4 regions of the Nitrospira japonica genome follow, and region 1 is predicted to be linked to each of the others. Evidence: riboswitches for the same ligand, from Rfam matches in the RefSeq annotation. Region 1 holds a riboswitch; each other region holds the start of a gene.
What was found. Region 1 has a riboswitch for cobalamin ahead of NSJP_RS07685 (ribonucleoside-diphosphate reductase subunit alpha). Riboswitches for the same ligand answer to the same signal wherever they lie in the genome.
Positions count from the first base shown of each region.

Region 2: linked by a shared signal. The riboswitch ahead of NSJP_RS16210 (TonB-dependent receptor plug domain-containing protein) and the one ahead of NSJP_RS07685 (ribonucleoside-diphosphate reductase subunit alpha) in region 1 are both predicted to bind cobalamin.
Region 3: linked by a shared signal. The riboswitch ahead of NSJP_RS16230 (ABC transporter substrate-binding protein) and the one ahead of NSJP_RS07685 (ribonucleoside-diphosphate reductase subunit alpha) in region 1 are both predicted to bind cobalamin.
Region 4: linked by a shared signal. The riboswitch ahead of metE (5-methyltetrahydropteroyltriglutamate--homocysteine S-methyltransferase) and the one ahead of NSJP_RS07685 (ribonucleoside-diphosphate reductase subunit alpha) in region 1 are both predicted to bind cobalamin.

Region 1 is NZ_LT828648.1:1,603,911-1,613,848, forward strand. It holds gene NSJP_RS07655 (c-type cytochrome) at 1-265, opposite strand, end outside; gene NSJP_RS07660 (carotenoid biosynthesis protein) at 278-1,108, opposite strand; gene hpnA (hopanoid-associated sugar epimerase) at 1,187-2,173, opposite strand; gene NSJP_RS07670 (polyprenyl synthetase family protein) at 2,263-3,153, opposite strand; gene NSJP_RS07680 (antibiotic biosynthesis monooxygenase family protein) at 3,812-4,108, shown strand; cobalamin riboswitch at 4,153-4,360, shown strand; gene NSJP_RS07685 (ribonucleoside-diphosphate reductase subunit alpha) at 4,614-7,055, shown strand; gene NSJP_RS07690 (ribonucleotide-diphosphate reductase subunit beta) at 7,052-8,074, shown strand; gene NSJP_RS20065 (cysteine-rich CWC family protein) at 8,165-8,470, shown strand; gene NSJP_RS07700 (acyl-CoA desaturase) at 8,989-9,888, shown strand; gene cfa (cyclopropane fatty acyl phospholipid synthase) at 9,932-9,938, shown strand, end outside.
Region 2 is NZ_LT828648.1:3,417,826-3,423,061, reverse strand. It holds gene NSJP_RS16225 (FecCD family ABC transporter permease) at 1-213, shown strand, start outside; gene NSJP_RS16220 (ABC transporter ATP-binding protein) at 210-1,100, shown strand; gene NSJP_RS16215 (carbon-nitrogen hydrolase family protein) at 1,097-1,879, shown strand; cobalamin riboswitch at 1,998-2,170, shown strand; gene NSJP_RS16210 (TonB-dependent receptor plug domain-containing protein) at 2,195-4,306, shown strand; gene NSJP_RS16205 (cysteine-rich CWC family protein) at 4,315-4,524, shown strand; gene NSJP_RS16200 (cob(I)yrinic acid a,c-diamide adenosyltransferase) at 4,534-5,127, shown strand.
Region 3 is NZ_LT828648.1:3,423,272-3,433,209, reverse strand. It holds gene mtnA (S-methyl-5-thioribose-1-phosphate isomerase) at 1-971, shown strand, start outside; gene ndk (nucleoside-diphosphate kinase) at 1,067-1,489, shown strand; gene gcvH (glycine cleavage system protein GcvH) at 1,506-1,892, shown strand; gene lpdA (dihydrolipoyl dehydrogenase) at 1,903-3,330, shown strand; gene NSJP_RS16260 (ComEA family DNA-binding protein) at 3,327-3,785, shown strand; gene tyrS (tyrosine--tRNA ligase) at 3,782-4,993, shown strand; tRNA gene NSJP_RS16250 (tRNA-Gly) at 5,047-5,121, shown strand; gene NSJP_RS16245 (hypothetical protein) at 5,393-5,707, shown strand; gene rpmB (50S ribosomal protein L28) at 5,792-5,983, opposite strand; gene NSJP_RS16235 (hypothetical protein) at 6,228-7,634, opposite strand; cobalamin riboswitch at 7,821-8,012, shown strand; gene NSJP_RS16230 (ABC transporter substrate-binding protein) at 8,101-9,210, shown strand; gene NSJP_RS16225 (FecCD family ABC transporter permease) at 9,309-9,938, shown strand, end outside.
Region 4 is NZ_LT828648.1:3,410,508-3,417,317, forward strand. It holds gene NSJP_RS16175 (TIGR02466 family protein) at 1-409, opposite strand, end outside; gene NSJP_RS16180 (hypothetical protein) at 575-1,045, opposite strand; gene metE (5-methyltetrahydropteroyltriglutamate--homocysteine S-methyltransferase) at 1,109-3,424, opposite strand; cobalamin riboswitch at 3,800-4,005, opposite strand; gene NSJP_RS16190 (FAD-dependent oxidoreductase) at 4,311-5,579, opposite strand; gene NSJP_RS16195 (methyltransferase domain-containing protein) at 5,965-6,810, shown strand, end outside.

The DNA of each region.
Region 1 (9,938 bases):
TGGCGTGGCAAATGGCGCAATGGTCGGCAAAGTGCGCCCGAGCATCTTTGAGGACCGCGGGAGTCAACGGCACAGGATTCGGGGCGTTCCTCTGGGCGATCGGAACGGCTAGATGGCGGATTTGCCGTGCCATCAGGACCTCGAGACGATGAGGCTCCGTCTTCGCGCTGAAACCGGTGGTAAAAAGCTGATAACCGACCCACCCGACCATGCCGAGCGCCACGAGGCAGACCACGATGACGACTCTGATCACCCGTTTTTTCATGGTGAATAAACACTATACAAATTCCGTGGGTTCATTGCCAGCGACCGGCTGTTTGCGGGGCGCGGCGAGGCGAAGCACGAGCACAATGGTGAGTGGAAGAAACATCAAGGCTCCGGAAAAACCGAGGGTCGTCTCGCCAATCCAGAACGTGACGCTCAAATTAAACAGCAGCACACCATAGTACAGCCCGACTCCCAGCAGGACTCGGTGTGTAGTCGCGACTCCCGGACGGACGGCAAGCGGAGGCAGGCGGCGGTCCAGTGGAAAATAGATGGCGAGGGAAATGAGGCCCACGACCATCCAGCCGGCGTAATTCGACAGAGGGACGCCGAAGTGCGCGCCGTCTTCCGCATAGTAGTAGAGTTTGCCCAGGAACCAGCGGTCGCCGCGCAACGCGACCGGGTCGATCACCATGTCGATCGCGGCGAACAACAGCGAGGTCAACAGGAGCGCCTGCCACCCGCTGCGGACAGCGAGGTCGAAGCGGAGAGGCTGCAGCCGGGAGGCTGAATCCGTTCGGTCACACGGCAACACGACACACAGCGCCGTGCAATAGGCCGCATACAGCAAGAAGCTGAACGAGATCGAATCCATGAACGGAATATTCGAAAAGTACAGCTCCTGGCCGGCTGTGGAACCCGTGTAGAAGTACCAGCCGAACGGGATCCCCGTTCTGGTCGAAGAAAACTCGCAGACGAAAGCGGTCAACCAGCTGATCAGCCAGAGCCGCCAGGCTCGCGGCCATCCGAGCAATTGAATCGCGGAGATCAGGAACCCGGCCAGGAAAACGAACACATAGGGTCGGAGCAGGATGGTGTTGAAGAAAAGGACGGCAATGTCCATCAATGTTTCATGTTGAATGATGGTGGAATCCGGCGACCGTCACTTCACATTGAATATTCGGCGTGTGGCATTGACGCCTCATGAGGCGTAACCATGTGTTCGAAACCATCGCACCGCTTTTTCCAACGCTACTTCCGGAGGGGTTTGAGGAAGGCCGAGTTCGCGCAGGGCCTTGCTGCAATCATAATGCATCTTGTACTTGGCCATCTTCACGCCTTCAAGAGGAATGCGCGGCGTCCGGCCGGTCAGTGCGGCGATCCATTGGTTGCCGTAGGCCAGGGGAAGCACGGCCAGCCTCGGCAGCCGCAGGGTAGGCGCCTTGACGCCGGTCAATCGACTGAGGATCTCGAAGACTTCGCGGAGCATCAAATTCTTGTTTCCCAGGATGTACCGTTCGCCTTGCCGGCCTTTCTCCATGGCCAGCAGGTGGCCGGCCGCCACGTCGTCGACGTCGATCAAGTTCATGCCGGTTTCGATGTAGGCGGGCATGCGCCCCTTCATGAAATCGACGATCACTTGCCCGGTCGGCGTCGGCTTGACGTCGCCGGCTCCCACGGGCGCGCTCGGATTCACGATCACCACGGGCAGTCCGTCTTTCGCCAGTTTCAAGACCTCCTGCTCCGCCAGAAACTTGGAGCGCTTGTAGTGCCCGGCCATCTGATCCAAAGATACGGGCGTCGTCTCCGTGCCGACTCCGCCCTCGGGCGGCAATCCGATCGCGCCGATCGTGCTGCAATAGACGGTGCGTTCGATGCCGACCGAACGGGCCGCCTCCAGCATGTTCTTTGTGCCGGTCACGTTGACGTCGTAAAAAATGGACGGGTCCTTGGCCCACAGGGCATAGTGGGCGGCGATGTGGTAGAGCTGCCGGCAGCCGGACAGGGCCCGGCGCAATGAGGCCTGGTCCCTCAGATCGCCGGTGACGGGTTCCACCGGTAATCCGTCGAAGTTCTGCCGATCCGAGTCGGCGCGGACGAGCAGGCGAACCTCGGTCCCGGCTTGCACCAGTGCACGCGCCACCGCGCCTCCGACGAACCCGCTGGCTCCTGTGACGAGAACCTTCATAGTGAGGAGCTGATGGCGAATGGCTGATGGCGTATGGCAGGAGCGAACGTTCGTCGGCCGTCGGCCATCAGCTGTCAGCTATCGGCCCTTCAGTTCTTTCTGGACGTGATGTATCGGGCGATCTCGCGAAGCGGATCGGCGGATTGGCCGAAGGAGGACAGGCGGCCGATCGCCCGGGCCACGCATTCGTCGGCGAACTTCTTTGCGCCGTCGACTCCATAAAAGGTCGGATAGGTCTTCTTGCCGCGCTCGGCGTCCGTGTTCGGATTCTTGCCCAGCTCTTCCCGGGTGCCGGTGACGTTCAGCACGTCGTCGGCGACTTGAAAGGCCAGTCCGATGTCCTCAGCGTAGCCCGTCATGTCGTTGAGTTGGCGGTCGGTGGCTCCGGCCGCGATCGCGCCCATTCGTACCGCGGCGCGGATCAGCATGCCGGTTTTGTGTTTATGGATGTTCTGGAGCGCGGCCAAGTCGATGTCCCGGTTTTCCGCCTGAATGTCGAATACCTGTCCCCCGACCATGCCGGCGTGACCGGAGCCATAGGCTAGCTCCTGAATCAAACGGACTTGTCTGGTCGGATCGCAGCCCTTCATCAGATCGGGCCGGCTGCAGAGATCGAAGGCCATCGTGAGCAGCGCATCGCCGGCCAGGATCGCCATGGCATCGCCGTACACTTTGTGGTTGGTCGGCTTGCCGCGGCGAAAGTCGTCGTTGTCCATCGACGGCAGATCGTCGTGGATCAGCGAATAGGTATGGATGAATTCCAGGGAGCAGGCGACCGCCATCAAGCCGGGCGGGTTGGTTTCCACCGCCTCAGCCGCCGCGATCGCCAGGATCGGGCGGATCCGTTTTCCACCCGCCATGAGGCTGTAGCGCATGCTTTCGTGAAGCGTGGTCGGGGGCAGCGTCGCGGCCGGCGTAACCTGATCGAGAAACCGATCGACTTCGACCTGTTTGTGTTCGAGATAATCCTTGATGTTCATGGGGTTGAAAGCGGTGTTTGATATCAAAGGGAAGGAACGGCGCGGAGAGTAGCAAATGGATTTTGGAGTGTCAAACAGAGATGTGGAAGACGAATGCTCTCGGTCACGCAGCTGTGCCATCGGGCTTCGGTCTGCTACCTTCGCTGAGGCCTGGGCCTTGTTGGCCGCTGTTAGCCTCGTTGATGCTTGGCGCCGCAACTGGATCCATTCCAAGCGACGCTTGAATGGATCTGCGGACAGCGACGCCACCTGCCCGGAGCAGGCCGCATAACTCGGCATCAGCGGAAACACAAGTCCCAATGGCCGCTTAGGTAGCAGACCTCGTGGTCTCTCTACCCAGGCTTCATCATTGTTCGGAAAACTGAAACGGGTATTCCGTCGATATGCTGGAGCCGCATGAAGGTGGCCCGATTCACCTCAAACGTGCACGCATTCTTGCTCCCTCAACCTATATCTTGCTTGGCGCGGGTGTCGCGGTGACCGGGTGCCCCGTCGCGCGGAGCGGAAGGGACCCGCTGGGGGATGGGTGGAGCGAGCACCAGGGGGCTGGTTGCCGCGACAGGACCCGCGCTCACACCCCTTTCATCGCTCTGTACGACGACAGCATAATGATACCTGGTGAACTCGATCGACCGTACTGATCCTGGGGAGGTGCATCATGGCGGTGACGCTGATCAACGTGTTCTCGGTTCCGAAGGGGCAGGAAGAGGCGTTCGTGAAATGGTGGGAGGACGTGAAGGCCGACATTACCTCCCAGCCTGGCTTCATCAGCGGGAAGTTTCATCGAAGCCTCAAGCCGGACAGCAAGTTCAATTTCATCAACATCGCGATTTGGGACAACGAAGAAATCTACTGGAAGGCGTATGAGAAGAGCGTCACGCCGATGAAAGCCAAGCTGGCGCAGCTGGGCGTCGAGATGGTGCCGGCGCTCTACCGCGTCGCGTTTGAATATTGATCGAGCGTCCGGTCGCGCGTGCTTGACTTCACCAGGGGCCGACTATAGACTCCGCCCGTGCTGGTTCACTGATCTCCTATTCAGTGAGCAAAAGGGAACCCGGTGCGAATCCGGGGCTGCCCCGCAGCGGTAAGCGAGAACGACTCCACGATTACGCACTGGCCTTCCGGCCGGGAAGCGGTGGAGAGTAGGAATCCGGCGACAGCCGAAGCGCTCGCAAGCCCGAAGACCTGCCAGCACCCGGTGACGGAGAGACAACCGAAACCGGTTCGACCTGGAAGCCTCGAGGGAGGACCGTAGGTCTGAGCTGGTTCGGACTGTCATCCTGCCTTCCGTTCTTGGTTCACGACCAACATCCTTCTACAGCTGTATTCTCACCCGCGGGGGTGGCGGTCGGTCTCGGAACCGTGTTGATTCCCTCACGCGTTTCGGCCGGCAACGACTTCTCGCGGTTCGCCGCAAAGGGGCATCCTTTGCGCTACCCGACCCAACGAGGAGGACGTGCATGCCCAGTGAACCAACCGAGAGCATCGAGAGTCTCGCCGTCTCAGATTCACCCCTCTCTCCACATGGCGGGAACGATGAGGTGTCTTCCCAGCACACCATGCGGGTGAAGAAGCGCAACGGGTCGACGGAACCGGTCGACGTCATGAAGATCGTCCGTGCCGTGGAGCGCTGCTGCGGCGGCCTCTCGGACATCGATCCGCTTCGGATCGCGACCAAGACCATCAGCGGCCTGTACGACGGGGCGACGACGCGCGAACTCGACCGGCTTTCGATCCAGACGGCTGCTGCCCTGATCGTGGAGGAACCCCAGTACGCAAGACTCGCCGCCCGGTTGCTGGCGACTTACATCGACAAGGAGGTGCGGAATCAGGAGATCCACGCGTTCTCCCAGTCCGTCGCCGCCGGGTATCGCCTGGGATTGGTGAACGAGCGGCTTCAACACTTCGTCTCGCAAAACAGCCGCAAGTTGAACGATGCGCTCGATCCGAAGCGGGACCGTGAGTTCGAATATTTCGGGTTGCGTACCGTGTACGACCGGTATTTGCTCAAACACCCGGCGACCCGGCAAGTGATCGAGACGCCGCAGCAGTTCTTCCTGCGCATCGCCTGCGCGCTGTCAGAGACCGTCTCCGACGCGCTGGAACTGTACCGGTTGTTGTCATCTTTGGAATACCTTCCGAGCTCGCCGACCCTGTTCAATGCCGGGACGAAGCACGAGCAGTTGTCGAGCTGCTTCTTGCTCGATTCGCCCGACGACCACCTCGAGCATATCTATCAACGCTACACGGACGTGGCGATGCTGTCGAAGTTCTCGGGAGGCATCGGTCTGGCGTATCATCGTGTGCGCTCGCGCGGCTCCTTGATCGAGAGCACGAACGGACACTCGAACGGAATCATCCCCTGGCTGAAGACGCTCGACGCCTCCGTTGCCGCGGTCAATCAGGGTGGAAAGCGTAAAGGCGCCTGTTGCGTGTATCTCGAGCCGTGGCACGCCGACGTCGAAGAGTTTCTGGAACTGCGCGACAACACGGGCGACGAAGCTTCCAGAACCCACAATCTGAACCTTGCCAATTGGATTCCGGATCTCTTCATGAGGCGTGTGGAAGCCGACGCTGATTGGAGTCTGTTCGATCCGAAGACCGTTCCGGAACTGCCGGATCTTTACGGTGAAGAGTTCGAGCGGGCGTACGTCCGGGCGGAAGAGGCCGGGCTCGCGGTAAAAGCCATCAAGGCGCGCGAGCTGTATGCGCGAATGATGCGGACGCTCGCGCAGACCGGCAACGGGTGGATGACGTTCAAGGACAAGTCGAACCGTGCCTGTAACCAGACCGCGTTGCCGGGGCGGACCGTTCATCTGTCGAACCTCTGCACCGAAATCCTCGAGGTGACGTCGCGGGACGAAACGGCCGTCTGCAACCTTGGCTCGATCAATCTTGCCCGCCATACCGCGGCCGGCTCCGACGGCGCCGTCTCGTTCGATTTCGAGAAAATGGGCCGTACCGTGCGATGCGCGGTGTATCAGCTCGATCGCGTCATCGACTTGAATTATTACCCGATCACCGCGGCCCGGTCGTCCAATCTGCGCTGGCGGCCGGTCGGGCTCGGGGTCATGGGCCTGCAGGACGTGTTGTTTCAAATGCGGCTTTCCTTCGACGCTCCGGAGGCGCGCGCATTGTCTGCCCGCATTGCCGAAGACATTTACTACCACGCGCTCTCGGCTTCGGTGGATCTCGCGATCACGAAGGGCCGTCATCCCGCGTTCGAGGACACGAGGGCGGCGCGAGGCGAACTGCAATTCGACGCCTGGGGCATCGAACCGAGCGATCCGGCGCGATGGAGCGCGCTCCGGACGCGGATCGCGACGCATGGGCTGCGAAATTCGCTTCTGGTCGCGATCGCGCCCACCGCCACGATTGCGTCGATCGCCGGATGTTACGAATGCATCGAGCCGCAGGTCTCGAACCTGTTCAAGCGGGAAACGCTCTCCGGGGACTTTCTCCAAGTGAACCGGTATCTCGTCGCGGACCTGAAGCGGCTCGGCCTGTGGAACAGCGAGACGCGGGCGCGCCTCAAGCTGGCCGAAGGCTCCGCGCAAGGGCTCAATGAACTGCCGAGCGACCTGCGAACCCTGTATCGGACCGCCTGGGAGATTCCGATGCGGTCCCTCATCGACATGGCGGCCGATAGGGGAGCCTTCATCGACCAAAGTCAATCGCTCAATCTGTTCATTGAAAATCCGAACATCGGCCAATTGTCGAGCATGTATTTCTACGGGTGGAAGAAGGGATTGAAGACGACGTACTACCTGCGTTCCCGGCCCGCCACGCGCATCGCGAAAGCCACGGTCGACGCCGCGCCGCAAAAGTCGCCAGGCGAACGGGGCACGGACGCCGTGGCCTGTTCGCTCGAGAATCCCGGAAGCTGCGAGGCTTGCCAATGAGCCACGTCAAACGGCCGGCGCGGCTGCTCGATCCCGGTATGTGCCTGACACTCCGCCCCATGGCGTATCCCGTATTCTTCGACATGTATCGCTCGGCGATCAAGAACACCTGGACCGTGGAAGAAGTGGACTTTTCGACCGACGTGGGCGATCTGCGCACGAAGATGAGCGCCGCCGAACGTCACCTGGTGCAGCGGCTCGTCGCATTCTTCGCCACCGGCGATTCGATCGTGGCCAACAATCTGGTCCTCAATCTGTACGAGCACATCAACGCGCCGGAGGCGCGGATGTATTTGTCCCGGCAGCTCTATGAGGAGGCCCTGCACGTCCAATTTTATTTGACGCTGCTCGACACGTACGTGCCCGACCCTGACGAGCGGTTCTCGGCGTTTGCCGCCGTGGAAACCATTCCCTCGATCCGGCGAAAAGCCGAATTTTGCTTCCGGTGGATGGATTCGATCCACCGACTCGATGCCCTGGATTCCCGTGAGAAGCGGAGCCGATTTTTGAGGAATCTGGTCTGCTTCGCCGCCTGCATCGAGGGACTCTTTTTCTTCGCCGCGTTCGCCTATGTGTATTTCCTCCGGTCACGCGGCCTGTTGCACGGGCTTGCGAGCGGGACCAACTGGGTCTTTCGAGACGAAAGCGCCCATATGGCCTTTGCCTTCGAGGTGGTCAGTCAAGTCCGCCGTGAAGAACCGGAGCTGTTCGACGGAGCGTTCGAGGCCGATATCGGGCTGATGATGGACGAAGCCGTCGCCTGCGAGACCGCGTTTGCCGAAGATCTCTTGGGTGGAGGCGTGGCGGGCCTCTCCTTGCGCGACGTGCGGCAGTATCTGCAGTTTGTGGCGGATCAACGACTGACGACCCTCGGCCTCCGGAAACGGTACGGGGCGAAAAATCCTTTCACGTTCATGGATCTTCAGGATGTGCAGGAAGTGGCGAATTTCTTTGAACGGCGTGTGTCCGCGTATCAGGTGGGCGTGACCGGAGACGTAGCCTTCGATGCGGCATTCTGACGGACGATACCCGGCGCCGGGTTGCGTGGCAGGCGGGCGGGTTTGGCCGCCGGCGCGACCCCGTGTGGATCCGGATTGCGGACTCAGGGCATGCGGGTGGGCGGAAGTCGAGGCGGCTGGGGTGGTTCCAAGCCGCTTCGCCGGTGCGCCGGCGTGAGCGTCTCGGAGTTCGATCCGGCCAAGTGCCCGCGCTGCGGACAGGGGAATGAATGCGGGATGGCGGCCGGCAGCAGAGCCTGTTGGTGTTTCGAGTCATCCATTGCACCGGAGGTCCTCGATCGTGTCCGATGCGGATCCGAGGGGCAGGCCTGCCTTTGTCGGATTTGTCTATCGGAGCCCCATTCCTCGATGGTCGAGTTGGCAAAGATTCACGATCGTATTCGAACGTGGAGGTAGTGGCGAGGCCGTCGATGCAGCGCAGGCGCGAGGCCTCTTCGTTGTAGGTATCTGTCCACGGTCTGCCCCCCTGCGTCTCTCCCCTCCGTCACGCTCCCTCGAGGGCTTCGGCTCCGGGCCGTGCCGTGGTAAGATCTTTTTCGGGATTTCTGCTCAATCCGATTGCGCTGGCCTTGAATTTCAAAAACAGATATCTTAGAGTCATTACCCATCCCGCCGGGTGATCAGGAGCGGCTTAATGCCCACCAAGTCACGGCACCACTGCTGTTCGGCGTCGTCGCGCTCGGGTGGTGGATGATTGTATAGCGCGTCCGGCAGGGGCAGACACGCTTGTCTGAGCAGTGGCTGTGTGTCGTCTACTTACCGGCTTTCGCAAGGTTTTGGTCAAGGATGTTATTCGGTTCTTCGTGGGTCATTCCGCTTCCGAGTCTCCATGTGACGCATTTGGGGTCCGTTGAGAGAACGGTCGGACGAGAATCGGTGCGATTAGCGATTGGCAGATGCTCTCAGAGGGCCCCGTGGTAGCTACCAGTCCCGATCAGTCGATCCCGCCTAAATCTCCCGGCTTCTGCTGGTGGGAGTCGCTCCCGTTCGTTGCCATCCACTTGCTCTGTCTTGCCGCAATCCTGACGGGTGTACGATGGGAATGGGTTGTCCTGGCCGTCGTGAGTTACTACGTGAGGATGATCGGCGTCACGGCGGGGTATCACCGCTATTTCTCGCACCGGTCGTTCAAGACGAGCCGGATGTTTCAATTTCTACTGGCGTTTTGGGCCATGACGTCGGCACAGAAGGGCGTGTTGTGGTGGGCCGCCCATCACCGCCATCACCATAAGTATTCGGATCGGAAAGAAGATTTCCATTCCCCTCTGCAGCGGGGGTTCTGGTATTCGCACGTCGGCTGGATCCTCTCGGATGATCACGTCAAGACCGACTTGACCCTGGTGAAGGACCTGAGCCGCTATCCTGAGATTCGGTTCCTGGATCGGTTCTATTTTCTTCCCCCGTTTGTCTACGGCGGCCTGCTCTATTTGCTCTGGGGATTTCCGGGGTTGGTCTGGGGCTTCTTCATCTCCACAACGGCGCTCTACCATTGCACGTTCTTCATCAATTCACTGACTCATTTGTTCGGGACCGTTCGATACCGATCCGGTGACGGAAGCAGAAACAGCCTCATCCTCGCTCTCCTTTGCTGCGGGGAAGGCTGGCACAACAATCACCACCACTATCAGATTGCAGCCAATCAAGGTTGGTTCTGGTGGGAGGTGGACCTGTCCTACTACGTCCTCGTCGTCCTGTCGTGGGTTGGGCTTGTATGGGACATCCGCACGCCGCCCCCGCAGATCAAAGCCGCGACCATCGCCACCGAGCTGTCCTTCCGATCGGACGGCCCCCAGGCACCGGCCGCCCTCCGATAGGGTTGTCATGGCGGGTGCCGTCGGCCATTCTGAACAGCGGATCATGAGTC
Region 2 (5,236 bases), 1.8 Mb from region 1:
ATTCCCCATGCCGTACGTCTAATGGTCGGGGCGGATCATCGTCTCGTCATGCCGGCCTCCGCCCTGATCGGCGGCACGTTTTTGATGGTTGCGGATACCTTCGCTCGGACGGTCGTGTCGCCTTCGGAGTTGCCGGTCGGCATCATGACGGCATTGGTCGGCGGACCGTTCTTCGTCTATCTTCTGGCCTGGCGGAAAGATCGAATGTCGTGACTGCGTATCCGGGACATGATCTCAGCAGCGAGCCGTCGGAGTCCGTCGACAGAGGGCCGTTCCCGGTGTATGACGCCCGCTCGGTCCGGTTTCACTACGGCCGCATGGACCCAGATGCGCCCCAGTGGGCCTTGCGCGATGTCAGCTTCTCTGTGAAGCCTGGTGAAATGCTGGGCATTGTCGGGCCGAATGGATCTGGTAAGACGTCGTTGCTGAAGTTGCTTGCCCGGATTATTCCGGAGCAACAGGGCACCATCAGACTCTTTGGAAATCGGCTGACTGAGTTGAGGCAGGAAGACGTGGCGCGGGACGTCGGATTTGTCCCACAGGACACGTCTCAGACGTTTCCCTTTACCGTCACCGAGACGGTCCTGATGGGACGATTCCCTCATCGGCATCGGGCGCCCTGGGATCTGGGATTCGGATGGGATAGTCCGGGCGATCGCGCCATCGCGCAGCAGGCGATGGTGACAATGGATGTTTGGAAACTGGCGACACGACGGGTGACGGAACTTTCCGGCGGGGAGCGGCAGCGTGTGGTGATTGCCCGAGCTCTGACCCAAGAGCCGCGTGTGCTGTTGCTGGACGAACCCACGGCCTTTCTCGATCTCCAGCATCAGGTCGGCATCTGCGTCCTGCTGCACCGGCTGAAACAGGAGCGGGGTCTGACGATCGTGCTGGTGTCCCACGATCTGAACTTGGCCAGCCAGTATTGCGACCGGGTGCTGCTCCTTGATCGGGGACAAGTCGTCCGGCTTGGCGTTCCCTCCGAGGTGGTTCAGCGGGACGTGCTGGAAGCGGTGTATCGATGCCGGGTTCTTGTGGATTGCCACCCTGTTTCAGGGCTGCCACGCGTCACGCTGCCCAGCCGCGACATGGTGACATGATGATTGGAATCGATCGTCGAAAGATCGCATTGCTCCATCTTCTCCTGGTACCGGGGGACATCGAGCGCAATCGATCTGTCACCGTCGAAGCCGTGAAACTCGCGGCTAAGACCGGTGCACAGTGGATTGTGACGCCCGAGCTTACGGTGTGCGGGCTGCAGTTTCCACAGGTCGTCGGAACCGAGTGGATTCAACCGCAGCCGGATCCATGGATGCAGCGGTTCTGCCAGCTCGTGAAAACACTCCGCTGTACGGTGTTTCTCGCGATTCCGGAGCGAGAAGGGCGGAAGCTCTACAACTCCGTGTTTGTCATCGACCCGGACGGTCGGATTATCGGCAGGCATCGCAAGATCAACGTCAAGAGTGACTCTCTATCGTGGTCGATGCCCGGCGACCGCGTCGCTGCAGTGGAATGCGACGGCGTCAAGGTCGGTCTCCCGATCTGCAGCGATGTCTATACGAGACATCTGACGGATGCACTCAAGACGGACGGAGCGCAAATGATCATTTCACCTGCTTCGTGGGGTCCGGGCATCCATGGTCCGAACGGTGAATGGGAAGCACGAACCGAAGAGACCGGCCTTCCTTTGATTGTTTGCAACCGCACCGGTACGGAGCGGACCCTCGATTTTTTGAAAGCCCCGAGTCTTGCCGTGAAGAACGGGAAGCGAATTTTGTCCTATACATCCGATCGTTCCGCCGTCCTGACGTGTGAATGGGACTTCGTCGCAATGAAACCGCTGTCAGCCGCATATCAAACAGTCTATCTTCCGGGCTGATCACATGGAGCACGTGAGAATCCTGGAGAGAAGATCGTTTGCATGCGCGCAGGAGGACGTTGCACCCGCTCCTTCTGCAAAAACGTGTGGGTGCGTAACAGTATTCTAAGAAGGGACCAGTCGAACATACGCCGTCAGCGCCGGGGAAGATGGTGAGAATCCATCACGGTGCCGCCACTGTAAACGGGGAGTGACCCTGCCGCAACGCCACTGTGGACGTCGTTCCATGGGAAGGCGCAGGGAAACGTCGATCCGTGAGTCAGGAGACCCAACTGACGGAGGAAGTAGCACCCTTCGAGCCAAAGGGAGGTTCTCATGTCGCCGTGTTCCGTTTCGTTCGGGTTTCGAGCGCTCGTGTTTGCACTGGGCATTTTCGTTCCCCTCCATGCCGCTTCCGCCGAAGAAGCGCCAATACCTGGCCAGGGGGCAGGTCCTATTTCCGCCGAGTCACCGGTACCTGACCAAGCCGGGGAACCCGCTGCTGCGCCTCCTGAAAGTATGCCAGTCGATCGATCAACGGTTCTCGAAGCTCCGGAAGTCATCGTCAGTGCCACGAAGACGGAAGTGCCCGTCAAGCAAGTCACCAGCGCGGTGGAAGTCATGACCGGCGAGCAGATGGAACAACGCAGAGTGAGAACCGTCGCGGAAGCGTTACGCTGGGCGCAGGGACTGGCCGTCTTTCAAAGCGGAGGTCCTGGGACCACCGTCGGCGTGCGGATGCGTGGAGGGACACCCGAGCAAACGCTGGTGTTGATCGACGGAGCGATCGTCAATAGCGCGACGCTCGGCTCGTATGATTTTGCCAACCTGACGAGCGACAACATCGAGCGGATTGAAATCTTGAGAGGCAGCCAGGGCATGATGTGGGGCTCAGATGCCATGGGCGGCGTGATCAACATTACTACCAAGCGAGGGCGCGACACGCCGAACATCGGCGCGTTCGTCGAGTACGGCTCGTTTACGACGATTCGTGAGGGTGCCAACATTTCAGGAAAGAAAGGGGCGTTCGATGTCGCGGCGGCGCTGACCCGCTGGGATGCAGCGAGTTTCTCGGCCATCAACTATCGGCGGGGAGCAAGCGAGCGGGACGGATTTCACAATTGGCAAGGGTCCGTTCGGCTCGGCGTCGATCTGCCAAAAGACGGCCGATTGGAGTTCAATTTTCGTTGGATGAACAGCATCACCAACCTGGACGGATTTGCCTTCAACCCGAGTACCTTCGGTTCGGACCCTGCCGACATACTCGGTGCCAAGACGCAAAGTCAGCAGTATGTGTATTCGGGCAGCTATATGCAGCCTATTACGAATTGGTGGTCCCAAAAACTGACGTTGGCGCGGGCCACCGAAAGCCTCAGTACCGTGTCCGGGACGGTCGAGCGCAATCTCGTAACAGGGGCAGAGGGCGTGCCCTTTCCGTTCAACTCTCAAATCAACACGACCAGCAACCGCATCGAATGGCAGCATGACTTCCAGATAGCCAAACCCCTCGCCGTCACCGCGGGGTATCAATTCCGCGAACAGATCGGAGAAAATTTCGATACGCTGGCCGGCACCACGACGATCCCGAGCAAGAACATCAGTAGCAACGCCGGATTTGCCGAGGCTAAATTGAATCTCTGGGATCGATTGTTCGGAACGGCGGGCATCCGGCAGGACGAATACAATGTATTCGGCAGCGCGACGACCTACCGCTTCACGGGAGGCTATTTGATCAAGGAAACTGGTACCAAGCTGCGCGGCAGCTATGGGACAGGATTCAGGGCGCCGACCATCAATCAACTGTTCTTTCCGGATTTCGGGAATCCCAATCTACAGCCGGAGAAGAGCAAAAGCATGGATGCGGCCCTCGAGCAGTATCTGTTCAACGATCGTGTAGTCCTCAGTGCGGGATACTTTTGGAACCGCTATCAAAATCTGATTCTGTCGGTTTTCGATCCGGTCGGATGTGGCTTTACGACGTTTGGATTTTGTGCTCAGAACATCGGCGCAGCCAGAGCGGAAGGTGTCGAGGCGAGCGCGAAGCTGCAGCTCGTGCGCGACCGGCCGTGGATCAAGAGTCTTGATTTGCAGTTCCAATATACCTACACGAGCACGGAAAATTTGACGAACAATGCCGATACCCGCTTGCCACAGTGGCCGTTGCATCAATGGTCCACGATTTTGAGCTACCAGCCGGTCGAAGCGTTCAGAGCCAATCTGGAGGGGCGGTACGCAGGTCAACGCTTCAACGACGTGAGCAATCAACAGTCCGTGCCCTCGTTCTATGTCTTCAACGCCTCCGCGACCTATAATGTCACGAAGAGCATTCAAGTGTATGGAAGGGCCGATAATATTTTCAATCAGAAGTACGAAGAAGTGTTGTTCTTCGGAACTCCGATCCGATCGGTGTTCGGAGGCGTCAGGGTGAATTTCGACGTCCCGCTCTAGAGGGGGCTGTGCGAGGTCCTGTCTGGAAGATCTGTGAACGCTGTGGCCGCTCCTTCGAGTGCGGGCAATACGGCTGTTGGTGCGGGCAGATGGGCATCACCGACCGGCAGATGGTTCGGATCGAGCGGGCGTTTACGGACTGCCTCTGCCGTGAGTGTTTGACGAACGTCGTGGCCGGTGAGGAGGGATCGGTGTCCGATCCTTCCTCACCCACATGAGGATATCGAATGCGAATTACCAAGGTGTATACGAGAACGGGGGACGCGGGGCAGACAAGGCTGGCCGGCGGTCAGCAGGTTTGGAAAGACAGCTTGCGCGTGGAGGCGTACGGCACGGTGGATGAGTTGAACGCATCGGTCGGTCTCGTCCGAGCGATGAACGACGAATCGAGCGGCGCTACGGATTCGGCCAGGCAGCTTGAAGAAGACCTTCGTTGGATACAGAACAAGCTCTTCGATCTCGGCAGCATTCTGGCGACGGCCCCCGGTCAGTCATTCAAGAATATGCCGACCATCACCGCGCCGGATGTGGTGCGGCTTGAACGGATGATCGACCGGTGTCAGAAAGACCTGGCCCCCCTCAAGGAGTTTATCCTGCCCGGAGGGGGAAAGGTCTCGGCGACGCTCCATCAGGCCAGAACGATCTGCCGGCGGGCCGAGCGCATCGGTGTTCGTTTGGCCAAAGAAGAGGCCGTCGATCCGCAAATGAACAAGTTTCTGAATCGCCTGAGCGACGCCCTGTTCGTGCTGGCTCGATGGGCGGCCAAACAGCGCGGAGAGCCTGAATTCCTCTGGCAGCGCAATGCCGATGAGACGGACTAGAAAGCAAAAGCATCCCCTCAGGCATGACGTGGGAAGAATTGCCACTCCAAGAAATCGGTCTGACGAATAGGGGTTGGTATCCGACTGCAGTCGGAGATGAAACATTCTC
Region 3 (9,938 bases), 1.8 Mb from region 1:
TGCCCGAGCATGTCGAGATTCTCGAATGCCGGGATGTCGAATCGGTTGCCCGGGCCATCCGAGAACTGAAGGTTCGAGGGGCGCCGGCCATCGGCGTGACGGCTGCCATGGGGGTGGCCCTTGGGGCCCAATTGAGCGAAGCCGAGAACTATTTCCAGCTTGAAAACGATCTTAGCGGAGTTTGCGAACTCCTTGCTGCCACCAGGCCCACTGCCGTGAATCTCTTTTGGGCCATCGAGCGAATGAAGCGAACGCTCCATGAGCTTCGGTCCCAGCCGCTTTCCGCCATCAAGACCGGATTGGTTCGCGAATCTCAGAGTATTTTGGAAGAGGACATCGCGCTGTGCAAAGCCATGGGCCGGCACGGTGCTCGCTTGATTGAGGACGGACAGACGATCCTCACGCATTGCAACGCCGGGGCGCTGGCGACAGCCGGATACGGGACAGCTCTGGGCGTCGTTCGGGCTGCTTGGGAGGAGGGAAAGCGCATTCAAGTCATCGCCGACGAGACCAGGCCGGTTCTTCAAGGGGCGAGACTCACCGCCTGGGAGTTGATGCAGGATGGTATTCCGGTCACCCTTATCACGGACGGCATGGCCGGGATCATGATGCGGCAGGGAAAAGTACAACTTTGTATCGTCGGCGCGGATCGGATCGCGGCCAACGGAGACGTAGCCAACAAGATCGGGACGTACTCGGTCGCGGTGCTGGCTCGGGCGCATGGTATTCCCTTCTATGTGGCCGCCCCCTATTCGACCATCGATCTCAAGACTCCTTCCGGGAACGACATCGCCATTGAGCAGCGGAACCCGCAGGAAGTGACGACCATGCTTGGCGATCGCATCATCGCTCCAAAGGGTGTATCGGTGTACAATCCCGCCTTCGATGTGACCCCCGCTGAATTCATCGCCGGCATCATCACGGAGCGAGGGGTCTTCAGGCCTCACGAGGTGCTCCGCCACTTTTCCTGATGTGCGGCGTCACGTCTTGAAACTGACCGGAAGCGCCCCTATAATGGCGCAGAAATTTTCAACTTCGCCACAATTAGACCGGAGGAAGACGTTTCATAATGAGCGAGCGAACACTGGCAATCATCAAACCCGATGCGGTGAAAAAACAGGCGATTGGAGACATCATCTCGCAGTATGAGCAAGCCGGATTGCGCCCGGTCGCGATGCGAATGCTGGTCATGGGAAAAGGGATTGCGGAAGGATTCTACGCGGTGCACCGTGCCAGACCCTTTTTCGACAGCCTCTGCACGTTCATGTCGTCCGGTCCGGTCGTGGTGCTGGTGTTGAAGGGCGAAAATGCCATCAAGAAGAATCGGGAGCTCATGGGCGCGACCGACCCGGCGAAGGCCGACAAGGGCACGATTCGCGCGAAGCACGGGACCAACATTGAGTACAATGCGGTGCACGGCTCGGATTCTCCTGAGACGGCTCGGGTAGAAATCGCCTACTTTTTCCCCGAAATGAGCGTGGTGGGATAACCGGATTCGGAAACCAATGATACCGCCTGATCTTCGATACCATAAAGAGCATGAGTGGGTTCGCGTGAAAGAGACCGACGGTACGGTCGGGATCAGCCATTTCGCGCAAGATGCCCTCGGCGACATCGTATTTGTCGATCTGCCCAAAGCCGGAGCGGTCGTTACCGCCGGCCAACAGATCGGGGAAGTAGAGTCGACCAAAACCACGTCGACGATCTACACCCCGGTGAGCGGGACGATTGCCAAGGTCAATGCCGACCTCAAAGATCATCCCGAGCTGGTCAACAGTGATCCGTACGGCAAGGGATGGATGATTGTCGTGCACCTCTCGAACTCGGATGAGGTCGAATCGCTCATGACCTCGTCCCAGTACGAATCATATCTCGCAAGCCAGAAACACTAAGTTTTCTCTCATGCCCAAGCACATCGTGATCCTCGGCGCCGGCCCCGGGGGGTACGTGGCCGCAATCCGCGCGGCCCAGCTCGGCGCCCGTGTGAGCGTCGTGGAGGCTCAGGCGCTTGGCGGCGTTTGCCTGAATTGGGGGTGTATTCCGAGCAAAGCGCTGTTGGCCGTCGTGGAACTCGGCGACAAGCTCAAACATGCCGAGTCGATGGGATTGGTCCTCGAGGGGAACGTCGCGTACGACCTGGCCCGCATGGTGTCGAGAAAGAATAAGGTCGTGGAGACTCTGGTGAAGGGGATCGCTACACTCTTCAAGTCGTGGGATATTCGGCATCTGGAAGGAGTCGGGACGATACGGGGCAAGGGCATGGTGCATGTTGCCCTCAATGACGGGACTGAACAGACGCTCGAGGCCGACGCCGTCGTGATTGCCACCGGCTCCTCATGGCCCAATCCGTCCCAGTTTCCGATAGACGGAAGAGTGATCGTCACCAGCCGGCAACTGCTGGATCTTTCGACCATTCCTCGCCGGTTGCTGATTCTGGGAGGCGGAGTTGAAGGTTGTGAATTCGCCACCCTGTATAGTGGACTTGGGACGGAAGTCACCGTGGTGGAGTTGGTGGATCGCATTTTGCCGCTCGAAGATGAGGAAGTTTCCGCGACGATGGCGCGAGAGCTGAAGAAGCGCGGCGTGACGGTGATGACCGGGACGACGGTCGATTCAGTCGAGCGAGGGGAATCTGCCATCACGGTTCATTGCAAGAACGGGGAGAAGATCGTCGCGGACATGTTTCTGGTGTCCGTTGGACGGGGTTTCAACAGCCGCGGCCTCGGGCTTGAGGAGGCCGGAGTGGAACTCGGTCGTCGTGGCGAGATTCTGGTAAACGAGCGCATGGAGACCACTGTGTCCGACATCTATGCGATCGGCGACGTAGTCGGGAAAGCAATGCTGGCCCATGTGGCCTCGGCGCAGGGCAAGGTGGCGGTCGAGAACATTATGGGCCATCGGTCGACGATTCGGTATGAGGTCATTCCAGCCGGTATTTTCACGCTGCCGGAAATCGGCCGAGTCGGACTGACGGAAGCGCAGGCGCGAGAACGGATGCGGGCGAATGGACTGGACGCAGATGCCGCCGTCAAAGTCGGACGATTCAGGTTTGTGGCGACGGGAAAGGCTCAAGCAACGGGAGAGACGACCGGATTCTGCAAGATCATATCCGAAAGCGAGTCGGGCCGGATACTCGGGGCCCACATCATCGGATCCCATGCCGCGGATCTCATTCATGAGGCTGCGCTGGCCATGGAGATCGGCGCGAATGTGAATCAGATCGCCGACATGATCCACGCGCATCCGACGATGGCGGAAGGCATGATGGAGGCGGCGGAGGATTCGGGGCGCGGAGCGATTCATCAGGTCCGAAAGCGGGCGAATCGATGATTGTCTCGTTCTTGATCAAGTGCGCCATGGTTGCGCTCACCATGGGCGTGATTTTTTGGATCGGATGGACGCTCCCACAGCCAGAGCCCGATGGCGTGCGGGTCCTGCCGGACGAGGCTGCACCGGCGCTCCATGTCGAAGGACCGGTTGGTGCGGCTCCGATTCCGGTACCGATCACGGAGGGCGCCGAACCGGTCAAACGGACTTCGCCGACGAAGGGAGTCGGGAAGATCGATTTGAATCGGGCAACGGAGAAGGATCTGGAATCACTTCCGGGTATCGGAGCGGTTCTGGCGGGACGGATTATGAAATATCGGCAAGATGTCGGGCCGTTTAGCCGCGTCGAGGACTTGCGCGACGTGAAAGGCATCGGAAAAAAGAAGTTCGACAGAATCAAGAATCTGATCCAGGTGACCATCTGGCCGCCGGATGGTGACGGAAGGGTTTCCGCATGAGTGAATTGGTCCGGCAAATCGATTTGATTCTTCGCGGGACGGTCGAGGTGATTCAACAGGCCGAATTGGAATCCAAGCTCAGCCGCGCGTTGGCGGCCAATCGGCCGCTGCGGATCAAGGCCGGCTTTGATCCGACCGCGCCCGATCTGCATCTCGGCCATACCGTTCTGATTCACAAGTTGAAGCATTTTCAGGACCTCGGACATCAGGTGATCTTTTTGATCGGCGACTTCACGGGGATGATCGGGGATCCGACCGGGGTGTCAGAAACGAGGAGGGCATTGACCAAGGATCAGGTTCGGGACAACGCCACGACCTACGAAAGGCAGATCTTCAAGCTGCTGGATCCCAAGAGGACAACCATCGAATTCAACAGTCGATGGATGAGCACGATGTCCGCGGCGGAATTGGTCGAGCTGGCGTCACATTATCGCGTCGCCCGCATGATGGAGCGAGACGATTTTCACAAGCGGTATCAGGAGCAAAAGCCCATCAGCGTCCACGAATTTCTCTATCCCCTGGTTCAAGGGTATGATTCGGTCGTTCTGAAGGCCGACGTGGAATTAGGAGGAACCGATCAGAAGTTCAATCTGCTCGTCGGACGAGATCTGCAGCGTGACTATGGCCAGGAACCTCAAGCCGTGATCACCATGCCGCTGCTTGAAGGAATCTTCGGCGGCAAGAAGATGAGCAAGAGTCTCGGCAACTATGTGGGATTGGAGGATCCGCCGAGCGAAATGTTCGGGAAAATCATGTCGGTCAGCGACGAACTGATGATCCGGTACTATGAGGTGCTGACGACCGAGGATCTGGCCTCGGTGAAGACGTCGCATCCGATGGAAGCCAAGCAGAGCCTGGCGCAGCATATCGTCACGCTCTATCACGGACAGGAGGCGGGGCGCGCGGCCCGCGAAGCGTTCCAACTGAAATTTCAGGAGCGGGAGTTTCCCAGCGAACCGGATGTGCGTGTGAAGGTCGCTAAAGATGACCTTGGCGCAAGCGGCACGATCGGCCTTGTCGATCTCGTTGCCATGACCAAGCTGTTGGCGAGCAAGAGCGAAGCGCGCCGCCTCGTCATCCAGGGCGGGATCGAGGTCGAGGGAGTCAAGCAGAGCGATGCGAATGCCGTGCTGACGCTCAATCCCGGGAGCACCTACCGGATCAAAGTGGGAAAGAGAAAGTTTGCGCTGATTGAAGTCCTGCCATAGAAGCGGCTTCCTTGACTTAAATCTCCGCCGCGGCGTAGGATCTGAGGCAGCGAGCGGGCGTAGCTCAGTGGTAGAGTCCTAGCTTCCCAAGCTAGTTGTCGTGGGTTCAAATCCCATCGCCCGCTCCAAACGTGTTCCAGCGCTTCGAAGGATTTGGACCCACGACGGGGATTTCGAAAGGGGTGCGCCCCTTTCGTGGGGAGTGCACGAGGGGGATGACCCCCTCAGTGGGAGCCGGGAGGCAGGCATCAGAGCCGATCCGGCGACGGAGTGTGGTTCAAATCCCATCGCCCGCTCCAACCGTACTTACTTCTGATCCCCGGGCCTGTTCCAGCCGTCTCCATGGCCAATCAACTCCCTGTCTCAGCCGACATGTCCCTGTCACAGAAAGGATTTGCCGTGACCCGTGGTCAATACTTCCTTCTACTTGCAGTGGTGTTCTTGGGAAATGTCGTGGGATCGGCGTTGACCGGGATCATATTCGATTCGAGCAGCGCTGGTGCCGAGAAGGCGAAGGGCATTAATGCGGAAGAGTTTCTTCTCCTGGATTCAAGCGGCAAGGCACGGGCGGGTCTTGGACTCGATCCTCAAGGAGAAGTCGGGTTCATCCTTACCAGTAGAGATGGAAGCAAGAAGCTGGCGCTCTCGCCCGACGAGCCCCTTGCGATCAAGCTCAGCGACCGTTCCGGCCGCGTGCTCTGGTCCGCTCCGTAGGGAGGGACCAGTCCTAGAGGCCAACCCGAAGTGTCTTGAGATCAGGGACGGGACGGGGACCCTCGGAGGGTTCGAGATCGGCGGCTAGACGGCTTTCTTGACCAAACCGCTCCGCAGACAGCGAGTGCAGACGCGAATGCGTTTCGTCGATCCGTCGACGATGGCCCTCACCCGTTGAAGATTGGGGTTGAACGAACGTTTCGTCTTGTTGTTCGCATGGCTCACGTTGTTACCGGTCTGATGCCGTTTGAGGCAGATATCGCATGCAAATGCCACGGGAGGCTCCTTGGGCTAAGTCAAGTGACAGACAAGCAGGGAATTTACCACAGAGCCGATGGATGTGACAAGTCTGTGCAGCGGTGGGTCGTGAGTCAGTTTCACCTTGCGTCATGCCTATGAAAGCGGATCCCCATCATCGAGACTCAATACGCAAAGGAAGCCCTTGTCTGGATTCCCGCTTTTGATGGCGCTCACTGATCCGCGTTGCGCGGGATACGGTCGGAGAGTGGATGGAGGGGAATTACAGTTGCGGATCCTTTCCCGTGGAGCTCTTGGGTGACAGGCCGACGAGCGCAGGAGCCGTGATGTCAAACGACGCATCCGCCCCGTCGTCAAGCCGGTCTTTCCCGACACTGTAGATTTTTTGCTGCGTCTGACTCCACAGCATCGGTAGTCCCGTAAAGGGATCGAAGTATTGCGACCCGACCTCCGCCAGTCTGGTCGGGACCGCGGCCGTGCCGCTCGGCCGTCGCAATTGGATCTGCAACGATGCGAGACGAAGCCTGGCGTCGGTTTCCATCAATTGATGGCGGAAGATATTCCAATCGGGTTCGACCGGTGCGGGATTGACCAGGCTCTCCAGAAACCCTCGATGGACGTTGCCGGAGATTTGATGCAAGGTCGGCAGCGATCCCTCTCCGGTCCCCGAGGCTTTCGTGATCGCTTCATAGTATCCCGCATACATTTCATCCGTCTGTCGGCTGCCCAAAGAATAACCGAGAAAAGAGGGTGGCCGGGGATGCTCGATCTTGGCGAAGGCATTGTCCGGGAGCTGTGTGGTGGCAATAAGCCAATCACGTTCCGGATTGCTCGAGACCAGCGAATCCTTTGCCGGAGCGAGTCGACCTTGCGTCTCGCGGCCGGCGACAGCCAGTTGATGACGAATCGGCCAACGGAGGGAATATTCGGACGACGTCAGCGGAACCATGAGTTGTAAAGCGGTCAGCAGAAGGGTCTTGTCTACGGCTGGTCGTGAAACCATCCTCGAAATCAATTTGGCGTCGTCTTGAACGACGAATTGTGCGGCGACCGTCATGTCGGGCGTCGTGGCCTCGCGCAACACCATTCGCCAGAACGTCAGTTCCTTGTTCAAACGGTCCAATCCGGCAGTCGTGGAGCGTGAGAATCCATCGGCAATGTACAGTCGGTGGGCGAGCATGACTTCTGCGAACCTGGGCGTTGCCCGCTGGCCGAACCCCCGATCCTCAAACGACATGTCCAGGCAATGCTCGTATCGCTCCAGGAGAAGACCATGCTGCGACGTCCAAGCCTTGACCGGAGCGTTCTTGTCGCGAAATGCCATGATCGGATCCTCTGTGTCCCAGTTGGGAAACGCTTGTCCGAGAGGATGCGACACTTGTAAGTCGAGTCGTTCCGGTTTGTCGTAATCGAACCGACGACCGTCCGACGTCTCGCGTGCTTCGACCCATATTTCATAACCGACCTTCCCCGGATCGAGTCCAGCGGACGAGGCCAGTCCCAAGAGGAAGAAATAGGCGTTGTGATAGGGGTCGGTCAGGTGGACCGCGGGAGGCTCGGCCAGGCGGGTTAGTGGAGTCACCCCCGACGGATTGTTCGAGAGTCCGATCAATGAGGTGATTTGGAAGAGAATCCAGAGAGTCGCCAGTGCAATCAGGAGGTGTTTCATCGAGTCGCCTGCAGAGGATGGTTTCAGACCGTTTCTGGTGAACATTCCCCAAACAGCAAGGCTCATGCCCGGCCGTATCCCACAAGAATTGCTCTGGTTGTTGGCTATTTCGGCGTAGATTCGTTCCTGACTAGGGCCGGGAGCTAATTGCCGCTCATCATGCGGACAATAATGAACTTGACAAGTTTTGTCCCTGTCTCCTAGAGTGCCCGCTCACATAGCCTCCGGGTAAGGGAAGAGGGTGCGAATCCCTCGCGGTCCCGCCGCTGTCAGTGGGGACGAAACCCGCCAAGACCACTGTCCGATTCATCGGATGGGAAGGCGCGGGGAGTAGGGCGAACCATGAGCCAGAATACCTGCTTGGAGGAATACCAACTGTTCCCTCGTGGGCTGGGGCGCAGACGAGGATGAAGAAGCGGGTGCAGTCCTCAGGGTCATCATTAGACCTTGAGGATTTTTTTTGACTTTGCCACGACGGACCTTTCGAACCTGCCGGCCCTCGCGGTCATCCTCTGGTGTCTTGGACGCGGAGCGCACGGTCTGCTCGCCCGCCAAGGCCGTCGCACAAAGACTGTTTGGCCAAGCCGGAGTCTTCAGGTCCTGCCTCCTGTTCGGGCTGTGCCTGGTTCTCTTCGTCTTTGGAGTCGTCGATGTTCAGGAAGCCGAGAGTGCGATGATGCCGCGCCGCCAGCAAGGGATCCTAACCGGTATGCCGTTCATGGCGAATATCACGCCGCGAACGTTTGTGGATGACGCCGGACGGAAACTCTACATTGCAAAGGCGCCGAGCAGGGTAGTCTCGCTCGCACCGAGCATTACGGAAATGCTCTTTGCCCTCGGTCTTGACGAGCAAATCGTCGGCGTCACGGAACTGTGTGACTTCCCGGCAGCCGCCCTGTCGAAACCGAAGGTGGGTTATGCGCGACACAATCTTGAAGCGCTCATCGCGCTTCGGCCGGACATGATCGTCGCGCCGCAGGAGTTTCTCCGATCCGATGTCGTCGCCAAGCTGGAAGAGTTGAAAATTCCCGTGTTTCTGATGGACGCGAAGACCGTCGACGACATCCTGATGCAGATTCAAAGTTTGGGGAAAATATTCAATAAGACGAAGGTGTCCGATGAGGTGACGGGTCGGATGCGAGAACGCATTGCCGCAGTTGCGAAACAGATCGCGGCATCGAACAAGAAGCGCGTGCTGTACGTGCTGAACAGTCATCCGCTCATCACGGTCGGTCCCGGAAGTTACATTCACCAGATGATCGGATTGGCCGGCGGGATCAACGTGGCGCATGGCGCTGCGTCCCCCTATCCGACGCTCAGCATTGAAACGGTGCTGCAGGAAGACCCGGAGGTCATCATTTTTCCCGTCGGTCCTGTGGAAAGCGTTCCAAAGAGCGAGCAGAACGAATGGAACCGCTGGAGCAGTCTGTCTGCCGTCCGACACCGGCAATTGCGTGAGGTGTCGTCGGATGCGCTCAACCGTCCCGGCCCTCGTGTGGTCGAAGGGTTGGAGCTCCTGGCGCGAGCGATTCATCCCGAGGTTTCTCTCTCGGACAACGCCGCTCCCTTGCCATGATGTCGCCATCCGACCATTCTTCGCCCTCCGCATCGGTTGGCCTTCCTCCTCCAGTACCAGAACCGAAGACGGCACCCGCCGCGTTCGCCGACGATGAAGTGTTTCGAAAGTCGACACTGGGCGCAGGCCGTTGGACGGCGGTCATTGGAATGTTGCTGGTGCTGGCCGCGCTCCTGGCCCTGCTGTGTCTCCAATTTGGAACGCAGTTTGTCGGTCTCAACGAAATGGCGCGCATCTTTGCCCGAATGGTCGAAGCCACGAGCGATCGTCGGAGCGAGTCGGATGTGATGGCGACGATTCTGCTGCAGGTGCGTCTGCCGAGAATCTTCCTGGGGTTTCTCGTCGGTGGTTGCCTGGCGGCGGTCGGAGTGGCTCTGCAGGCGCTGCTGCGCAATCCGTTGGCCGATCCGTACGTGCTCGGTGTCTCGAGCGGCGCCGCGCTCGGCGTATCCGTCGCCGTTCTGTTCGGCGTTGGGACGACCGTGATGGCCATGTCGGCATTGCCGCTCTGTGGATTCGCGGGCAGCGTGGTGGCGCTGGCCCTGATGTATCGGATGGCCGCAAGTTACGATCGGTTGCCCATCCACAGTGTGTTGTTGGCCGGCGTCATTCTCAATGCGATTTTTTCGGCGCTGATCATGTTCATTACGTCGATCATGGATCCCAACCGTTCCTTCGGCATGATGATCTGGCTCATGGGGTCCCTCATGGCGCCGGCATATCCGACG
Region 4 (6,810 bases), 1.8 Mb from region 1:
TATCTCCGGTGTCGACATAGTACACGCCGGACCAGAAACTCCCGGGGTGCGGATGAAATGCATTGCTCCCTCCCTGCCGCTGCACGTTGGCCCAGACCTCGGCCACTTGCCAGCCGAGCCGTTGCTCCCCGTGACCGGACTGTCTCGACAACTCCGTCATATGTGCAGCGATCTTCAGCACCGGATCAAACAGCTTGCCGAGCATCTCTCCAGCCCAATCCAGCATCGACAGATCGTGAGGAGAGGACCAACCCACCACCTCGGAATCCCGATGCGCCGGTCTTGAAGCCTCTCGTTCAAGAATCACGCGCGCGAGATCAGCATTGAGACAGTCGTGTTGGGCGACCGTGAACACCAATACCGGTGTTGCGAACAGCGGTTTGATGGCGATTTCGAGTTCAGTGGACATGCCGACAACCGATCCCATTTAACGATCGTGGCCAACGGCTCGATCAACCGGATGCCGAGAATAGGTCCGGCATCCGGACAGACCATGTTCACGATATGGGCAGGTCCATACCCAACAGCCCCCCCACACGTCCCAAATCGTGTTCCCCGCTCGCAACGCTTTCGTTCAAAATATGTAAGGATTCCTTTCGGCTTCATCAATGATTCGATGCGCCAACACGAATCCTTCGGCATGCGCTTCTTCGATGGTCGTATACCGAGACTCATGCTCATGGACGATTCGTCGTGTCCAGGTTCGTTGCTGGTTTCTGATCTTCACCACGCGCAGATACGTGCCATCCGAGTCGAATTGGGACGGGCTGGACCACACGTCATAATTCTTGTACCGCCGATGAAGAACCGTCTCCGGCATGGCTTTCCGAAAAACCAACTGTGGGGGAACGACGGTGCCATGGTTGATATGGTCAAGCTCCCACCCGGGACCGAGCTTGTTCCGGGCTGACTGAACGGCCTGTTCGACCGCGGCGTCCCGCCCGGGACCGCCAAGACTCAGTCCTTCCGCTTTCCAAACATGATAGTCAAAGCGATCTTCATCCAGCGGTTTGGCACCATACGTGGACTCATCGATCGGCATCATGCCCCCCTCTCGGCCTCGTTACTTTTCATGGCTCGTGCGCGCAAACGATCGCGGAACAGCCTTTCAGCCGACGCGCTCCTCGCCGAACTGCCGACGAGCCACTCGCGCGGCCTCAACCATATTGCGGAGCGCCGCCTGGACTTCCGGCCACCCTCGCGTCTTGAGCCCGCAGTCCGGGTTCACCCAAAGCCGCGTGGCAGGGAGCACCTTGCCCGCGCTGATCAGCAGATCCGCCATCTCCTCTTTCGTCGGCACTCTGGGTGAATGAATGTCATAGACGCCCGGACCGATCTCATTCGGATATTGATAGCGGACAAAGTCGCCGAGCAGTTCCATTCTCGAGCGCGAAGTTTCGATCGAGATGACGTCGGCGTCCATCTCGGCGATCGCCTCCAAGATGTCTCCGAATTCCGAGTAACACATGTGGGTGTGAACCTGCGTGTCGTCCCGCACCCCGCTCGTGGCCAACTTGAAAGCGTCGACGGCCCAGCGAAGATAGTCTTTCCATTCCCGTCGTCGAAGAGGGAGACCTTCGCGAATGGCCGGTTCATCCACCTGGATCATTTTGATACCTGCTTGTTCCAGATCGACGACTTCCTCACGAAGAGCCAGTGCGATCTGCAGGCACGTATCCTGCCGCGGTTGATCATCTCGGACGAACGACCACTGAAGGATGGTGACGGGCCCGGTGAGCATCCCTTTGACCGGACGTTTCGTGAGAGTCTGGGCATAGGTGGACCATTCCACCGTCATCGCGCACGGTCTCGAGACATCTCCGAAAATGACTGGCGGTTTGACGCAGCGCGATCCGTAACTTTGCACCCAACCGTTCTCGGTGAACGCGAAACCGTCGAGTTGCTCGCCGAAATACTCGACCATGTCATTGCGTTCGAATTCACCGTGCACGAGGACATCCAGTCCGATGGCTTCCTGTTTGGCGATGCAGGCACGAGTCTCTTCCTTCAGGAATTTGTCGTAGTCCGGGACCGGCAATGTCCCAGCCCGCCAGGTGGCGCGGGCGCTGCGGACGGCGCCGGTCTGGGGAAACGATCCTATGGTCGTAGTCGGAAACAGCGGCAATCGAAATCTCGCCCGCTGCCGTTCGGCTCGCGCCGGAAACGGCGACGTGCGCCTGAACAATGCTTCCGTGATCCCCCTCATTCGCTCGCCTACATGGCTGTTGCGAACCATCGGGGACGCCAACCTGTTTGCTCGCGCGGCTCGGCTGTCGAGAAATGGTTGTCCGGAAGGGGTCAAAGATCCCGCCGCATCGGCAAGCACGCGCACTTCGTTCAGCTTTTGAGCGGCGAAGGCCAGCCAGCTTTTCATCGTGCTGCCGAGCTTCTGTTCGCCGGCCAGATCCACAGGCACATGCAGCAATGAACAGGACGGCGCCACCATGACACGATCCGGCCCGATCATCTCAACGGCCTTCCGGATCGTCGCGTGAGCGGCATCGAGGTCCGTGCGCCAGATATTCCGACCGTCAACGAGACCCAATGACACATGCATGGTTGCCGGCAAGGCACCGAGCACGGCGTCGAGCTGGTCCGGCGCTCGAACGAGATCGACGTGGAGTGCGTCGAAACCGGATCCCGCGGCAAGCGGCAGGTTGTCCTCCAAGGCTCCAAAATAGCTTGCGAGGAGGAGGCGGGGCCGTCCCGGACATGCCGCGAGCCTGGTCAGGGCCGTCCGATAGGCCGCCTTTGCCTGATCATCGAGTTCAAGGGTCAAACAGGGTTCGTCGATCTGAACCCACTGAATCCCCTTCTCCGCCAGGAGAGCGAGCAACTGCTCGTACATCGGGATCAGTTGGTCGAGGAACGCCAATGGGGTGAGTCCCTTCGTTTTCCCCTGTTCCATTTTAGAAAGCAGGAGAAACGTCACGGGACCAAGGAGGACGGGACGGAGGCCGCCACCTGTCGTTTCCGCTTCATCGATCTCGCCGAGCAGTTTCGAAGCGTTGAGAGCAAACGTTTGTTTGGATGCCAGTTCCGGAACGATGTAATGGTAGTTGGTATCGAACCATTTCGTCATTTCGAGCGCGGGCACGTCCATCCCCTCGCCACTCTCCTGTAATCCTCGAGCCATCGCAAAATATCTGACCAGCGGATCTTTGATCGCCCGGTAGCGTGCGGGGATGGCGCCGACCATCACGGCCGTGTCCAGCACCTGATCATAGAGAGAGAAATCTCCCACAGGAATGTGGTCGATGCCGGCCTGTTTCATGAGGGACCAATGTCGGCGCCGGAGACCGGCGGCACATTGCTGCAAATCCGCCGCGGACGTTTTCTTCGACCAGAACGATTCGAGCGCTTTCTTCAGTTCACGTTCAAAACCGATACGTGGGTACCCAAGACAGGTCGCGAGCACAGACATCATGACGGCTCCTTTCGGAAACGCTGAAGGTTGCGGTTGTGCGGCACCACGGATGGAATCGGCTTCCTGGGCATCGAAGGGCGTTCGACATGCTCGGCAGATTCAACGCGCATCACGGACTCCTCCATTCGGCGCCTTACGGCGGACCTAACGGACCCGGATGCATGACGCAGGGAGGAGAAGACGTATGGCAAGACGAGATCTGCCGCGAAATGGGCAGACGCGCAGGCGACCGTCACCCCCACGGGCGATCATCAAGGAGGCACTATAGGGAAGTGGTCGTGAACCAAGAACGGAAGGAAGGAAACGATCCGAACCAGCTCAGACCTACGGTCCTCCCTCGAGGCATCCAGGTCAAACCGACATCGGTTGTCTCTCCAATGTCAGACGCTGGCAGGTCTTCGGGCTTGCGAGCATGTCGGCTAGTTGCCGATTCCCTACTCTCCACCGCTTCCCAACTCCCGAGAGTCAGTGCGAAGGTGGAGTCGTTCTCGCTTACCGCTGCGGGGCAGCCCCGGATTCACACCGGGTTCCCTTTTGATCCCTGACATAATCAGAGAACCAGCATGGTCGGCAGTCTATAGTCGCGCGGAGACGATGTCAAGAACGGCAACGGACAGATTTTCTGACGACCTATCGGCCGAACACCGCAGTTCATCGGCGGCGTGTATACGATAGCGGATCACCGTCCGCTGCAACTGCGTGTGGGAGGAGACCATGAAAGAACGTGTATCGAGGCAATTCCCACCAAGCTGATCACAATGTGGACAGGAGCGACGTACTACAACGCCATATTGCTTACCTGAATCTAGAATTCTTGGGTGGAACGTCAAGCTTGAGCCGAACGCCGCGATGACATTGCTCACACGGGATCATGACAGATCGACTATTGAGATCGTTCGTGCGACCGGATATCGGGAAATAGCCCCGCCGCAATCAAGCGATCAATCCCGCTAAACGGCGATACAGTGCGCAACCCTGCCGTTGTCGATAAAACCTGATAGCGTAGCCGTGCGTTTCGATCTAGAGTCTGAAACACACGATCGCGGAGGCGGGCCACCACCGGATTCCCGGTATTCCAATAGAACACTTGTTGATCGGCCAAGCGTTGCAGCATGTTCACTTGCGGTCGCCTGGCACGTTCAAATGCACTCAATCTGGCGGCCGAATAGTCCTTGTCAGCAAGACAGCTTGGGATGAGATCGGCTAGCGTCATGGCATCGACCATGGCCTGCATCCGCCCCTGCGATGCGTGGGGATTCATCGCATGGGCGGCATCACCGATCAGGACGGCTCCATTGGCCACCCATCTCGGCGTGCGCACCCGACAAGTCGGCAGATATCCGACCTGACTCCACTCGTTCAAATTCCGAAAGAGCCTGCTAAACTGCGGTGCGATCTGGCTCCAGGTCTGCTGGAGCGCAGGGATACCACGCTGTTTCACGGCTTCCATCGAATCTTTGGGAATCATGTATAAGATGTATGCCTTCTTTCCAGTGACCGGAAACAGTCCCAAGATGGTCTTATTCCCAACGTAGTAGGACGTGTCCGCGATCTGATCGTCCGACTCCAGTATCGCAATCAGATATCCATCCCCATAGAGATGCAGATCGACGGGGATCTTGAGAGCTTCTCGCACTTTCGAAAACGCTCCGTCAGCACCGACGACAACCTTTGCACGAATCGTGAGTGGGCCATCCCGTCCTTCAGCCGATATTCCGACAACCCGCTCGTCCTCGCGTATGAGTCCCGTGAAGGAGGTTCCGTAGTGAAGTGCCACGCTCTTCTGTTGCTGTATTGCCGCGATGATCGCATGGTGTGCTACGTTGGCAAGGGTCACGATGGCGCGGTTATACGGTGGCGGCAAGTCGCCATAGTCAATGCTGCAAAGACGCGTGCCCCCGGCTCGGCAAAAATGAAACAGCCGCACGGACAGCGTAGCATCGGCCGGCAGTGACGATAAGACGCCCAAACGGTCGAGAACCGCTTGCCCGTTTGGTTGGATAATCTCACCCCGCAAACTCTTGGATGGACTGCCTGCCTGATCGACCACCACTGTGCGAATGTTTTGCTTTGCCAGTGCCAGGGCTAAAACGGCACCGCCGCCACCCGCACCGACAATCGCTACGTCCGTTTCGATCATTCCCTTATTCATGGCGAGATGATACTCCACGGGCCGGAACTCGATATCTTTTCTCGTTTCTCATGGCAGCGGCGTTCGCGAACAACTACCAAATACCACACTCCAAATACCTTGCGCAGCTCTATTCAAGGCTACCATCTGAAACATACCGTCGAACGGATCGGTCTCATTAGGATCTGCTCCGCATCTTTGAGGACTCCTTGAAATGAGGAACTCAGCCAGCTTCCCAAACCCTTCGCTTTGACTTAACCGCTCTGCCGAGGCTAATCTACACCACTTTTCGCCTCTGTTGGCACATCAATAATAGGGACGGGATAGGTGTTCTTTAGATTGCTCCCGCCACTCTCTTGCACTGTGAGTGGACGTGAATGACATCACGCTTCTTGAGACATTCGACATGATGAACATGTTCATATTGGTGATCGTCTCTCTTCTGGTCTTATTGCTGATCGGACTCGTGCTGTACTTGCTGTTTCCTCGCAAGTATCACTCCGCCGATTCTGTCGCCAATTCTTATGATGACTGGACCAATGACGGCATTCTGGAGTTCTACTGGGGCGAGCATATTCACCTGGGGCACTATGGCTCTCCGCCCCACAAGAAGGATTTTCTCAAAGCCAAGTCAGACTTTGTGCATGAAATGGCACGTTGGGGTGGGTTAGACAAGCTTCCCGCCGGCACGACGGTTTTGGACGTGGGCTGCGGCATTGGCGGAAGCAGCCGCATTCTAGCACGGGACTATGGCTTTGCCGTGACAGGAATCACCCTCAGCCCTCAGCAAGTCAGGCGCGCTCAAGAACTGACCTCCCCGGAGGTGAACGCCCACTTTCAGGTCGATGATGCGCTGGCCCTTTCGTTCCCTGATGCCAGTTTTGATGTGGTCTGGTCGGTCGAGGCAGGACCGCACATGCCGGACAAGGCACGGTTTGCGCGAGAGTTATTGCGCGTTCTGAAACCGGGTGGAATTCTGGTTGTTGCCGATTGGAATCAGCGGGACGACCGCCGGGTTCCACTCAACTTCTGGGAAAAGCCAGTGATGCGGCAACTGCTGGATCAGTGGTCTCATCCGGCGTTTTCCAGCATCGAACGGTTCTCAGAATTATTGGAGGAAACCGGACTGGTGGCGGGTGAAGTCACCACGGCAGATTGGACTGCCGAGACCTTACCCTCCTGGGTCGATTCGATCTGGCAGGGAGCTGTCCGCCCGGCAGGGCTCGTTCGGTTTGGCATGGTCGGGGTAATT